One region of the Streptomyces phaeolivaceus genome, then DNA from elsewhere that is predicted to be linked to it. Evidence: riboswitches for the same ligand, from Rfam matches in the RefSeq annotation. Region 1 holds a riboswitch; each other region holds the start of a gene.

Region 1 (3,301 bases):
CGAGGGCGCGGACGTCGCGCTCGACCGTCTGGCGAAGCTCGTCGCCGAGGGGCTCGAAGAACTCCCCGAGACGGTCTGAGCGACCGGGCAACCGAAGCGGAAAGGCCTGAAAGGCTGCCCGCACGCACCACCCGCACACATGACGAAGGGCTCGTCCGATTTATCGGGCGGGCCCTTCGCATTTACGTCCTTTTTCCGTTCTGCGGGCAGCCGAAAAAATGCCCCACGGAATTCTTCCCTCTTTGTATACGGCTCCCGTGTTAATGCCGCAGACTCGGTGTGTTTACGGGGTGTTGCGAAGTCCTCACACGGTCGGCGCGCTCCGCCCCGGCGGCCCCGCCCGGAAATCGGAGCCGGTGCGCGGCGGTGGCGCGCTCGGTGTGCACGGACGTGATGGTCCGGGCCCGGTCGCTGTCGCCGCGCGCGACGGCGTCCACGATGCCGCCGTGCTCCGCCCAGGACTCCACGGGGTTGGCAGGCGCCTCGACCGCGTACATCCAGGCGATCTTGTGCCGCAGCTGGGCGAGTGTCGAGGTCAGGGCGGGGCTGCCGGACGCCTGTGCGAGCGTCTCGTGGAACCAGCCGCCCAGGGAGCGCAGATCCTCGCTGGTGCCCCTCCTGGCCCGCTCCTGGCCCAGTCTGACCAGGCCGCGCAACACCTTGAGGTGCGCCTCGGTGCGCCGCTGGGCGGCGCGGGCGGCGCCCAGCGGCTCCAGCAGCATGCGCATCTCCAGCAGGTCGGCGGCCTCCTGCTCGGTCGGCTCGGCGACGCACGCGCCCGCGTGCCGCCGGGTCACCACGAACCCCTCGGCCTCCAGGGTGCGCAGCGCCTCGCGCACGGGGACCCGGCTGACGCCGTAGCGGCGGGCGAGCAGTTCCTCGGTGAGACGGCTGCCGCGCTCGTAGACACCCGCGACGATGTCATCACGGATCGCCGTGCATACCGAGTGCGCCGGAATACGCATGACCGACCTCCGCCTTAATCCCCGTGAAACGTCGATGATTGACGTGTGTTCCAGCGACTCTATTGCAGTGAGCCGGAATTTCCGATGGCGGACCGGAATCCAGGGATATTTTTTGGACAGGAGGTGCGTCACAAGAGGTTCGCACAACAGGGAAAGCCCCGGCTCGGTGAGCCGGGGCCTCCTGGGAAGCGGTGGGTCCGTCAGACGTTCACGCCGTGCGAGCGCAAGTACGCGACGGGGTCGATGTCCGAGCCGTACTCGGCCGTCGTCCGGGCCTCGAAGTGCAGATGGGGGCCGGTGACGTTGCCGGTCGCCCCGGAGAGGCCGATCTGCTGGCCGGGGGTGACGGTCTGACCGACGGAGACGCCGATGGACGACAGGTGGCCGTACTGGGTGTACGTGCCGTCGTTCATCTTGATGACGATGTTGTTGCCGTACGCCCCGCCCCAGCCCGCCTCGACGACGGTGCCGGCGCCGACCGCGAGGACGGTGGTGCCGGACGCGGCGTGGAAGTCGACGCCGGTGTGGCTGCCGGAGGACCAGACGGCACCGCCGGCCTTGTAGCCGGTGGAGATGTAGGAGCCGCTGATGGGGGCGACATAGGCGTTGAGGCGCTCGCGCTCGGCCGCGCGGGCGGCACGGGCCTTGATCTCCTCGCGCTCCTTGGCGGCGGCACGTTCCTGCTCGGCCTTCTCGGCGGCGGCCTTGCGGGCCTCCTCCTGCGCCTTCTTCTTGACCGCGGCCACCTCGGCGGCCTGCTGCTGCGCGACGGCCTGGGCGTCGACCTGGTCGGCGACCGTGTCGCCGAGGACGATGATCTGGTTCAGGCCGGTCTGCTCGACTGCGGGCTCCTCCGCGGCGAGCGCGGGAGCGGCCAGGGTGCCGATGACACCGGTGGTGGTGAGAGCGGCTACGCCCACGTTCCTCGTGGTCGTGCGCTGCACACGGCCGGGACGGCGGTGCTTCCCGGGGGCGCGGGTGAACGCCATGAAGTGGCTGGTCCTTTCCTTCCCTCTCGCCTACCGGGTTAGCTGACGGGTTCGGAGCAGGAAGGTCTCCTACGGCTGCCCCCCGTTTCGCGTCGCTCGCGAAGGGCACCCGATTCACCCCAGGGACTTCGGTGGGTCCCCGGCTCCCCTGGCTCGCGCCATGCGGGGACTCGGCGATGACTGTCCGGTGCCGCGGCTGCGGCGAACTTCTGACGAACAGCCGGACTGACGCTAAGTGCGTCGTCTTCGAAATAACAAACGGATCACAGGATTTGTTAAGTACGCCACAGGTCAGACACACAACCTCCGCCATCAATACGGACAAACAAGGGCCCTGGTGACTCTTCAGTCACCAGGGCCCCACGGACACGCGTCCTTCTGTCCGGTTTCTCCTCGGCCTCCGCTCGGCTTCTACTCGGCCGGTACGACCGTGACTTCACCGATTCCGAGGGCCCTGACCGGCTCCTCGATCTGCGCGGCGTCCCCGACGAGGACGGTCACCAGACGGTCCACCGGGAAGGCGCTCACGGCGGCGGCGGTGGCCTCCACGGTGCCGGTCGCGGCGAGTTGGCGGTACAGCGTCGACTGGTAGTCGTCCGGCAGGTACTGCTCGACCTGGTCGGCCAGCGTGCCCGCCACGGCCGCGGCCGTCTCGAACTTGAGGGGGGCGACCCCCACCAGGTTCTGTACGGCGACATCGCGTTCGGCGTCGGTCAGGCCCTCGGCCGCCAGCGTGCGCAGAACCGTCCACAGATCGTCCAGCGCCGGACCGGTGTTCGGGGTGTCCACCGAGCCGCTGATGGCGAGCATCGCGACACCGGAGCCGTCGGACGCCGAGCGCAGCACCTGGCCGAACGCGCGCACCCCGTAGGTGTAGCCCTTCTCCTCGCGCAGGACGCGGTCCAGCCGGGAGGTGAGGGTGCCGCCGAGGCAGTAGGTGCCGAGCACCTGGGCCGGCCACACACGGTCGTGCCGGTCGGCGCCCACCCGGCCGATGAGCAACTGGGTCTGCACGGAGCCGGGACGGTCCACGATGATCACACGCCCGGTGTCGTCGGCGCTCACCGACGGCACGACGCTCGGCTTGGCCGGGGAGCCCGTCCAGGCGCCCAGGGTGTCGCCGAGCAGCGCGTCGAGGTCGACCCCGGTGAGGTCGCCGACGATCACGGCGGTGGCCGTCGCGGGACGCACATGCCGCTCGTAGAAGGCGCGTACGGCCGCGGAGTCGATGCCCTCGACGGTCTCCTCGGTGCCCTGGCGGGGCCGCGACATCCGGGACGTGGCCGGGAACAGCTGCCGGGAGAGCTCTTTGGCGGCCCGGCGGCCCGGGTTGGCGGTCTCGTGCGG
Region 2 (3,301 bases), 1.3 Mb from region 1:
AGTCGGTCTATCTCGTCGGCGACGAACTGGGCCTCGTCGTGCTCGGTGTCGGCGACATAGCCGGTGATCTGGGCGCCCGCGCCCGCGTTGGTCCACAGGTTCTTGGGGCGGCGGGACTCGTTGCGCTCGATGACCGCGTTGGCCGCGCTCAGAATCGTCTGCGTGGAGCGGTAGTTCTGCTCCAGCAGGATCGTCGTCGCGTCCGGGTAGTCCTCCTCGAACTGGAGGATGTTGCGGATGGTCGCACCGCGGAAGGCGTAGATCGACTGGTCGGCGTCACCCACGACGCACAGCTCGGCGGGCGGTACGTCCCACTCGTTGGGCGGGACGTCGACCGGGTGCTCGGAGGTGCCGACCAGCACTCTGACCAGGGCGTACTGGGCATGGTTGGTGTCCTGGTACTCGTCGACGAGGACATGCCGGAAGCGGCGGCGGTAGTGCTCGGCGACGTCCGGGAAGGCGCGCAGCAGATTGACCGTCGTCATGATCAGGTCGTCGAAGTCCAGCGCGTTCGCCTCGCGGAGGCGGGACTGGTACATCGCGTAGGCCTGGGCGAGGGTCTTCTCGAAGCCGTCGGAGGCCTGGGCGGCGAAGTCCTCCTCGTCGATCAGCTCGTTCTTCAGGTTCGAGATCTTGGCGCTGAAGGACTTGGGCGGGAAGCGCTTCGGGTCGAGGTCCAGATCACGGCAGACGAGCGCCATCAGCCGCTTGCTGTCGGCGGCGTCGTAGATGGAGAAGGAGGAGGTGAAGCCGAGCTTCTTGCTCTCCCGGCGCAGGATCCGTACGCACGCGCTGTGGAAGGTCATGACCCACATGGCGTTGGCGCGCGGGCCGACGAGCTGCTCGACGCGCTCCTTCATCTCACCGGCGGCCTTGTTGGTGAAGGTGATCGCGAGGATCTGGCCGGGATGGACCCGCCGCTCGCCCAGCAGATGGGCGATGCGATGGGTGAGCACCCGGGTCTTGCCCGAGCCGGCGCCGGCGACGATGAGCAGGGGGGACCCGGCATGCACCACGGCCGCGCGCTGGTTCTCGTTCAGCCCGTCCAGGAGCGCCGCCGCGTCGATCGCGGGGCGGGGGGCGCCGTCGCGGTAGTACGCGTCCCGGTCCGGTGGCGCGTCGAACTTCCCGCCGAACAGATCGTCCGGAAGCGGCTCCGGTACGTGATCGTCCTCGGGCGGCGGCGGGGGTTCCTCCGCGTGGCCGCGGGGGGCCTGGAGGTCCGCCAGAAAGCTGTCGTCAAAGAGGCTGCTCATCGCTCTCCGAGTCTAGGCGCCCCCACTGACAGCGGGAGGCCGCCCCGGGAAGTTCACAACCGTACACACTCGCCACGCACCGCGACCGCCGCGCGACGGTGAGCGATCGATCCTACCGTCTGTCGCGCCGAAGAGGCTAAGGTCACGAAAACGTATCAGGCATATCGAACATCAACCTTCACACGGGCCACACGAGTTGGCTAGCTTTTTCCCTAGGACCGTACGACCCAACCGGCGAACGTCGCCGGGCCGCACGGCCTCCGCCGAGTCCGGTACGCCTTCCGTCGGCGCCGGAGCCGGGGACCCACCGACCTCTGGGGTGAATCGACCCGACCGCCGCACGCGGCAAGGGTCGTAGGGCAAACCTTCCGAAGCTTGCGCCCGAACCCGACAGCTAACTCGGTAGGCGGACAACGGAAGGAGACGCCGAACCATGGCGCCGCACCGCAAGCCGCGTCCGGCCGGCCGGACGCGCGCGGGCATCCGCACCCCCGCTCTCGCCACCGCCGCCCTCACCTCCGTGGCCCTGCTCTCGCAGACGGCCACGGCCGCGCCGTCGACCGACGACAGGCCGAGCCTGGAGGAAGTCGAGAAGAAGGTCGACGACCTCTACCGCCAGGCCGGGTCGGCGACCGAGAACTACAACGCGGCCAAGGAGAAGACGACCAAGCAGAAGAAGCAGGTCGACACCCTCCTCGAAACCGTCGCCAAGCGCACGGAGAAGCTCAACGAGGCGCGGGAGGAGCTGGGTTCGTTCGCCGCGGCCCAGTACCGCAACGGCGCGGCCGCCCCCGACCAGGCCTCGCTGCTCCTGGCGGACAACCCGCAGGACTACTTCGACCAGAACCAGCTGATGGACCGGTTGACGGACCGTCAGAAGGACGCCGTCGACTCGTACGTCACCGAGCAGGCCGAGGCGACGGAGCAGCGCCAGGAGGCGAGCGACAGCCTCGAACAGCTCACCGAGTCACAGAACGCCCTCAAGACCAGCAAGGCCAAGGTCCAGGCGAAGCTGGCCGAGGCCCGTGAACTGCTCTCCAGCCTCACCGCCGAGGAGAAGGCCCGGCTCGCCGCGATCGAGAAGCGCGAGCAGGAGGAGGCCGACCGCAAGGCGGAGGAACTCACCCGGCAGCAGACGGCGACAGCCCAGCCGACCCAGAACACCCAGGGGAGCCAGGAGACTCAGGGAACCCAGGGAACGGTCCAGGAGGAGGCCTCCGCCGGCACGGAGACATCCACCGAGACCGCCGCCCCGGCCGAGGACTCCACCTACGCCTCGAAGGCCGCCAAGGCCCTCGCCCGCGCCCGCGCACAGATCGGCAAGCCGTACGTCTGGGGCGCCACCGGCCCCGGCTCCTACGACTGCTCCGGCCTCACCCAGGCCGCCTGGAAGGCCGCCGGCGTCGACCTCCCCCGCACCACCTACGACCAGGTCAACACGGGCACCACCGTCTCCCTGTCGAACGCCAGGCCCGGCGACCTGATCTTCTTCTACGACAACATCGGCCACGTCGGCCTCTACATCGGCAACGGCATGATGATCCACGCCCCCAAGCCGGGCACATACGTCCGCGAGGAGTCGGTCTTCTACGACGGCGAGTCCTCGATCCACAGCGTGGTGCGACCGGCGTGACGGCAGGGCGACAGCCCGGTCAGGTCCGTCCGGGCAGCTCCAGCATGCGGGGTATCTCGCGCCGATAGCGGTTCACCGCCGCCCACGCCGCGTCGGGTTCCGCGGCGAGCTTGGCGCGGGCGGTGGTGAGCCGGCCCAGGGGCCCGGGACCGGCGGACCGCAGCCAGTCGAGGCGCTGCGCGAGATCGGAGGCGTCGCTGTCGGTGAAGGTGCGCAGAAGGGTCGCGCCCAGGGCGAGATAGGACCGGACCTGGTCCGCGGCCCGGCGGGTCTCGTACTCGTCCGAGGGAATCGCGGGCATCGTATAGATCAGTTGTTCCCATTCGACGGCGTCCACGGGCGCCTGTGAGACCTCGCCGATCCAGCGCGCGGCCGCAGGCGCGTGGTCACCGGCCAGGGTCGCCGCGTAGCG
Region 3 (3,301 bases), 3.2 Mb from region 1:
GTCGAGGGCGGTGATGATCTCCTCGACGGGCACCTCGGGCTGGTCGAAGTGGGTGTAGTAGAGGTCGATGTAGTCCGTGCCGAGGCGGGCGAGGGAGGCGTCGGCCGCGGCCTTGATGTTGGCCGCCGTCAGGCCCGGGTACTCGGGGTGCTGGCTCACCTTGGTCGCGATGACCACGTCGGCGCGGTTGCCGCGAGCCTTGACCCACTTGCCGATGATCCGCTCGGACTCACCGCCCTCGTTGCCCTCCACCCACGCCGAGTAGGCGTCGGCCGTGTCGACGAAGTTGCCCCCGGCCGCCTTGTAGGCGTCGAGGACGGCGAAGGACTGTGCCTCGTCCGCCGTCCAGCCGAAGACGTTGCCCCCGAGGGAGAGCGGGAAGACCTCGATGTCGGACGTGCCCAGCTTGCGAAGAGAAGTCATGTAGGGCGTCAACCCCCGGCCCGGACCCTCGCATTCCGCCCCACCATGAACAGCACGTGAAGGGAGGAGAGAGAAGGGGAGAGAGGGGGGGAGAGAGGGGGAGAGGGGGAGGGGGAGGGGGAGGGGGAGGGGTGCCTCGTCCTCTTACCGTCCCGTCTCGCCCCGGCATGGCGAACGCCGCGTAGGCCCGTGGCCCGCGCGGCGTCGTTGTTGTTGTGCTCCGGGGAGCGGGGGTGGTCCTACGGGGTGACGCCCTTGCTGCGGAGCCAGGCCGCCGGGTCGATGCCGCTGGCCGAGCCGCCGGGGTGGACCTCCATGTGGAGATGGGCGCCGGTGACGTTGCCGGTGGCGCCCACGCGGCCGATGACGTCGCCGGTGGTGACCTTCTGGCCGACGCTAACGCCGATGGAGGACTGGTGGGCGTACCAGATCTCGGTGCCGTCATCGAGGGTGAGGACGGTCTTGTAGCCGTACGAGCCCTCGTAGCCGGCCTGCGTGATCGTGCCGCTGCCGACGGCCTTGATCAGGGTGCCGGTGGGGGCCGCGAAGTCCAGGCCGGTGTGGTAGCCGGAGGACCAGTACGGGCCCGCCTGGCCGAAGGTGGAGGTGAGGGTGTAGGAGGAGGTGGGAAGCGTGAACTGGCCCGCGAGGGCCGCGATGCGTTCAGCTTCCTTCTTCTTCTCCGCCTCCTCGGCCGCCTTCTTCTCGGCGGCGGCCTCCTTGGCCTCGGCTTCCTTCTTCTCCTTGGCGGCCTGCTCGGCGGCCTTGTCCGCGGCGGCGGTCTGGGCGGCCTCGGCGGCGGCCTTGTCGAACGCGTCCTGCTGGGACTCGGCCTGCGCGATGATCCGGGCGCGCAGCGCCTCACCGGCGTCCGCCGTGCCCTGGGCGGTGTCGGTGGCGATCAGACCGGCGTTGCTGAGCGGGGAGGTGGAGGCCTCGGGCTCCGGCGTCTCGGCCTCGGGCTCGTCCTCGAAGACCGAGCCGACGTTCGGCATGTCGGGCATCGAGATGGAGACCGGGGCCTTGCCGGACTGCGCGCTCGCCATACCGGCTCCGCTGACGGCGGCTATGACACCGACGCCGAGAACCGTGGAGCTGCGGGCCAGTCCGCCACGGGCGAGTACGCCGCGCGGCTTGGCGACACGGTGCCGGCCGCGAACGGGACGCAGGGTGTCCTCGCTGGGATTCCACTCCTGCCAGGGGCCCTCGTTGTCGCTGCTGTAGCTGCCGTAACCGAACGTCTGGCTCTCGCCTTCGCGTTGGGTCGGCACGAACGGGGCTTCGGTCGCGGACCGGTTCGACGCCACGTGGGCGTACTCCTTCCTTCCTCCTCGCCTACCGGGTTAGCTGACGGGTTCGGAGCAGGAAGGTCTCCTACGCGCGTAAACCGGACGTGCGTACTGCCACGGCGGTTTCCGTGCGATTCACCCCAGGGTGGTGGTTCCCCGGTTCCCTTGCGGGATTCGGCGCGTGAGCACGGAGCCGTCTCTTGTGACGGCTGGGACGACCGCGCTGCGTTATCGAACGTTAATAGACACGAGTGCTCCATTCCAAGCTGTTCCGAATGATCGTTCCGGCTTTCGCGCTGGACTTTACGGGTCATGAGGGGCCGAAAACGGGCGAGTTGGCATTGACTCACGAGTAACAGTTGTCCTGACGGTACGTCAGTTGTTATACGCAGGACGGTCGGACGGGCACGCTCGGTGACATCGAACAGATGGGAGGCGCGAGATGTGAGAGACGTGAGAGACGTGTGTGCGGGGGCGGGTGTGCGGAGGGACGTGTGTGTCAGGGGCGGTGGACCACCAAGAGGGCCATGTCGTCCGTCGTACGGCCGCCCGTGTGCCGGCGCACCTCCTCCGCCAGGGTCGTCAGCAGGGCGTCCGGGGTGGAGAAGGCGCGGCCGGACAGGCGGGCGGCCGGGTCGTAGAAGACACCTCGCGCGTCCCTCGCCTCGGAGAGGCCGTCGGTGTGGAAGAGCAGCGTGGCGCCGGGCGGGAAGTCGGTCTCCTCCGCGCGGTCGGGCCAGGTGGCCAGGTCCTGCATGCCCAGCGGGAGCGCGGGCCGCGGGGCGTCCAGGGTGCGCAGGGTGCCGTCGGCGTACAGCAGCAGGGGGGACGGATGGCCCCGGTTGACGATCCGGGCGCGGCCGGCGCCGTGCGGGAACTCCGCCAGTACGGCCGTCACGAACCCCTCGTACTTCACCGCCGCGTCCCGGCGCGCGGCCTCCCGCCGGGTGCTCTCGCGGGCCAGTGCCCGTTCCAGCCGCTGGGCCACCGCCTCGAGCGTCGACTCCTGTTCGGCCGCCTCCCGGAACGCGCCGATCAGCACCGCCACCGCCGACACCGCCCCCAGCCCCTTGCCGCGCACATCGCCGACGACCAGCCGTACGCCGTGGGGCGAGTCCTGCACCGCGTACAGATCGCCCCCGATCGACGCCCCGGCCTGCGCCGCCTCGTACCGCGCGGCGATCTCCAGCCCGCCGATCCGCTCCTGCGGCACCGGCAGTACGGCCCGCTGCGCCGCCTCGGCGATCTCCCGGGCGGTCGCGAGCCGGGCGTCGCTGCGGCGGACGAGACGGTTGATCAGTACGGCCAGTACGGCGACGGTGGCCACCGTGGCGATCTCGGTGATCGCGTCCACATGGCCCGCGTCGTCGTAGACGATCCGTACGGCGGTGATGCCGGCGACCGAGACGACGCCGGTGATCACCGTGCCGTGCAGCGAGAAGAGCGGGGCCGCCACCAGGGGCGCGGCGGTGAAGAAGGGGACCGCCGTGAACTCGCTCGGGGTGAAGTGGTCGTAGAAGAGGCCGATGGCGATCAGCAGTGCGGGGACGACGCGGACGAGCGCACGGGCGTACGAGAACCGCCACCCG
Region 4 (3,301 bases), 6.8 Mb from region 1:
AGATCCCGTTCGCGGGGCGCCGTCTCTCGCCGGGCCCCTCCCCAGCCCCTCGTACGTCCTGTACATTCTGTACAGAAGCCGTTCCAGAGGAGGCGTCCCCATGCCCGCGAACCGACCGTCGGCCCGACATGTGCTGCCCGAGTTCACCGAGCGCACCGGTGCGGGTCACCGGACGATGGACCCGTACTCGAAGCTGCTGGAGGAACGGATCGTGTTCCTCGGGACACCGATCGACGACACGTCGGCGAACGACGTGATGGCGCAGTTCATGCATCTCGAGTACCAGGCGCCGGACCGCGACATCTCGCTGTACATCAATTCGCCGGGCGGCTCGTTCAGCGCGATGACGGCGCTCTACGACACGATCCGGTTCGTCACCTGCGATGTGGAGACCGTCTGTCTGGGGCAGGCGGGTTCGGCCGCCGCGGTGCTGCTGGCGGCGGGCACGCCCGGCAAGCGGTTCATGCTGCCGGGGGCGCGGGTGCTGATCCACCAGCCGGGGACGACCGACCGGATCGAGGGGCAGACGAGTGATCTGGTCATCCAGGCGGCGGAGTTGACGCGCAACCGCCGGATGCTGGAGGAGATGCTCGTCCGGCACACGGGGCGCGGCCCGGAGCGGATCGCCGCCGACATCGAGCGGGACCTGTTCCTCGACGCCGAGGCGGCGGTGGCGTACGGGTTGGCCGACCGGGTGATCCGGAGCCGCAAGGGCTCGCCCACGCTCCCCGGCGCGAGGTGAGGCGCGGATGCTGCCACCCGAACTGCCGCCGCTGCCCGCGCTCACCCGCGCCGAGGCGGAGCTGATCGACCGTTACCTGGACGTGGTCGATCTGCTCGGCCGGATCAATCCGGCCCGTCCGGGCGACACCTACCGCGGGTTGCGTGCGGCGCAGGCGCTCGTCGCGAAGGCGATCGCCCTGCGCGAGGCGCTCGAACTGATGCACAGGCGCGGGGAGAACGAGGTGCACGCCCCGACGCTCGCGCGGGCCCTGCGGGTCCTCGACGGCGAACGGCGGGCCGGCCGGGTGGCCCTGCCCCCGGAACCGGAGGACTCACCGACCTGAACCGATCCAGGCCCGCGCGCCGTACTACTGACGGGGCGTCCGGTCCGGGTTTCACGCCCTTCGGACGGCCTACCGCGATCGACCCATCGGCCCATACGTCGCAAGGACCTGTCAAGTTGCGCAACACGCCTGGTACATGGCCGGAGCACGCCATTCCGGTGCTGGTGCGGACCTCCTCGGCCACTTGGACACACCCGCCGAAATCCCCCTGTCCACCCGAACGGGGGAGTGGTGAGTAAGACCACAAATCCATGGTTCCGTTGGGATTTTCGGACGTCCGTGCGCCAAGATCCCTTCCTGACGACAAGCCCCCGCCGCAGCGGCGGGGCGATCCGGGTGGACGCCGAGTCCTGCCGCTACCCGGATGACCGGTCGACAGGAGTGCATCGGCAGGAGTGGAGGACCCAAGCACGACGGGTCGCCGGAACGGTCAACCCATGACCGGGCCGAGCAGCCCTTGGGGTGAAGCCGCGTCAGCGGCCGGGCAACTTCGCCAGCCCGAATCCGACAGGTCATCCTTCACAGGCGGCTGACGAAGGGTTGCGCATGACTGCGCTGAATCGTGTCCCGTCGCTGTTGACCCGGGCCGGCACGGCCTCGGCTCTCACCATCGCCGCAGTGAGCGGCAGCATCGTGGTCCCGGGCGCCGCATCCGGCGCCGAGGCCGCCACAGTGGCGTCGAAGGCACTCAAGGTCGCGGCTTCCAAGAAGGGCTCCCCTTACAAGTACGGCGCCACGGGTCCGGGCAGGTTCGACTGCTCAGGGCTGACGCTCTACTCGTTCAAGAAGGCGGGCAAGAAGCTGCCCCGTACTGCTCAGCAGCAGTACAACAAGACGAAGCACATCTCCGCGAGCAACCGCAAGCTCGGAGACCTCGTCTTCCTCCACTCCGGTTCGAGCGTCTATCACGTCGGTATCTACGCGGGGAAGGGAAAGATCTGGCACTCGCCGAAGACGGGTGACGTCGTCCGGCTGCAGAAGCTCTGGACGAAGAACGTCTGGTACGGCCGGGTCCGCTGACCCACCGTCGGGGGCGGCGGAGCGCTCCGCCGCCCCCGACGCCTCTGGTGCGCGCCGATCGCGGTCCTCATGTCTCCTGCGGACCGCCCGCCGTGACCGGTTGCACGGGGACCGTCCACGGAAGTTCGATCGCCACCGTCTTGCCGCCCTCCCGAGTGGGTCTGACGCTCAGCCTGCCGCCGCATTCGGCGGTCAGCCAGCGGATGATGACCATGCCCCGGCCGTTGTCCTGTTGGACGGCGGCCGGCAGTCGTTTCGGGAAGCGTGGATGGCTGTCGGTGACGCCGATGCGCAGGTGCTCGTCCCGGTCGAGGGCGAGGTCCACGGTGAAGGTGGGCGACTGGCCCAGGGTGTGCTGGACGGCGTTGGTGGCGAGTTCGGACACGATCAGGCGCACGGTCTCCGCGATGTCGGTGTCGCCCGGCAGGCCCCATTCGGCGAGCACGCCGGCGACGTAGTTCCGGGCGGCGGACACCGAGGCGGGATCGCTCGGCAGAGTGACGGATGCTTCCAGGTGATCTGCCATGGCGAGGCGTCCCTTTCCCACGGGACCGGTGTCCGACAGGGAGCGGATGGTTCGACTACGGTCCCGGACTGGTGCTTCGCGCCAGACTGCCACTACCTGGGCTGTCTCGGGTGCGATCCACCAAGATATGCATATATCTGTCGCTCGAAGCGGTGAACTATCCGACGGCCGACCGTATTCGGGTGGGGTCTTCGTCCATCCTCTGTCGTCACCCCGACTTCGCGCGCCGGGCGGAAGGAGAATCCCATGCAGTACGGTCCGGCGGTACGCCGCCGCAAGCTCGGTGCCGAGTTGCGTGTGCTGCGCACCCGTTCCGCGCTCACCAGTATCGAGGCGGCCGACCGCGTGGGCTGGCACCAGTCCAAGGTGAGCCGGATCGAGACGGGCGCCAGCGGGGTGAAGCCCGCGGACGTACGCAAGCTGCTGGACGCGTACGGGGTGGACGACACCGAATTACGGGAGCTGCTCCTGGCGTTGGCGGGCTCCGAGGACGGCGGCGGGCGGCACAACTGGTGGCACGCGTACCGGGGCGTACTGCCGCCGACGTACCGGGACTTCATCAGTCTGGAGTCGCAGGCCGGGGGGATGCGGACGCTGGAGACCTCGGTGGTGCCGGGGCTGCTGCAGATCCCCGAGTACGCGCGGGCGGTGACCCGGGCCGCGGTGGAGGGGCTGGAAGACGACAAAA

The links. Region 1 has a riboswitch for cyclic di-AMP ahead of F9278_RS36825 (M23 family metallopeptidase). Riboswitches for the same ligand answer to the same signal wherever they lie in the genome.
Region 2: it holds a riboswitch for cyclic di-AMP, as region 1 does, so the genes downstream of both, F9278_RS31165 (C40 family peptidase) here and F9278_RS36825 (M23 family metallopeptidase) in region 1, are expected to answer to the same signal.
Region 3: it holds a riboswitch for cyclic di-AMP, as region 1 does, so the genes downstream of both, F9278_RS22355 (M23 family metallopeptidase) here and F9278_RS36825 (M23 family metallopeptidase) in region 1, are expected to answer to the same signal.
Region 4: it holds a riboswitch for cyclic di-AMP, as region 1 does, so the genes downstream of both, F9278_RS05770 (C40 family peptidase) here and F9278_RS36825 (M23 family metallopeptidase) in region 1, are expected to answer to the same signal.

The regions. Positions count from the first base shown of each region.
Region 1 is NZ_CP045096.1:8,005,603-8,008,903, reverse strand. Features, by position in the region: gene F9278_RS36835 (HPr family phosphocarrier protein) at 1-79, shown strand, start outside; gene F9278_RS36830 (GntR family transcriptional regulator) at 261-965, opposite strand; gene F9278_RS36825 (M23 family metallopeptidase) at 1,166-1,954, opposite strand; cyclic di-AMP (ydaO/yuaA leader) riboswitch at 1,967-2,140, opposite strand; gene F9278_RS36820 (M16 family metallopeptidase) at 2,366-3,301, opposite strand, start outside.
Region 2 is NZ_CP045096.1:6,709,502-6,712,802, reverse strand. Features, by position in the region: gene pcrA (DNA helicase PcrA) at 1-1,256, opposite strand, end outside; cyclic di-AMP (ydaO/yuaA leader) riboswitch at 1,508-1,680, shown strand; gene F9278_RS31165 (C40 family peptidase) at 1,690-2,889, shown strand; gene F9278_RS31160 (NACHT domain-containing protein) at 2,909-3,301, opposite strand, start outside.
Region 3 is NZ_CP045096.1:4,760,762-4,764,062, forward strand. Features, by position in the region: gene F9278_RS22350 (aldo/keto reductase) at 1-423, opposite strand, end outside; gene F9278_RS22355 (M23 family metallopeptidase) at 663-1,730, opposite strand; cyclic di-AMP (ydaO/yuaA leader) riboswitch at 1,741-1,902, opposite strand; gene F9278_RS22360 (PP2C family protein-serine/threonine phosphatase) at 2,212-3,301, opposite strand, start outside.
Region 4 is NZ_CP045096.1:1,206,489-1,209,789, forward strand. Features, by position in the region: gene F9278_RS05760 (ATP-dependent Clp protease proteolytic subunit) at 101-742, shown strand; gene F9278_RS05765 (hypothetical protein) at 750-1,067, shown strand; cyclic di-AMP (ydaO/yuaA leader) riboswitch at 1,440-1,610, shown strand; gene F9278_RS05770 (C40 family peptidase) at 1,614-2,087, shown strand; gene F9278_RS05775 (ATP-binding protein) at 2,155-2,613, opposite strand; gene F9278_RS05780 (helix-turn-helix domain-containing protein) at 2,860-3,301, shown strand, end outside.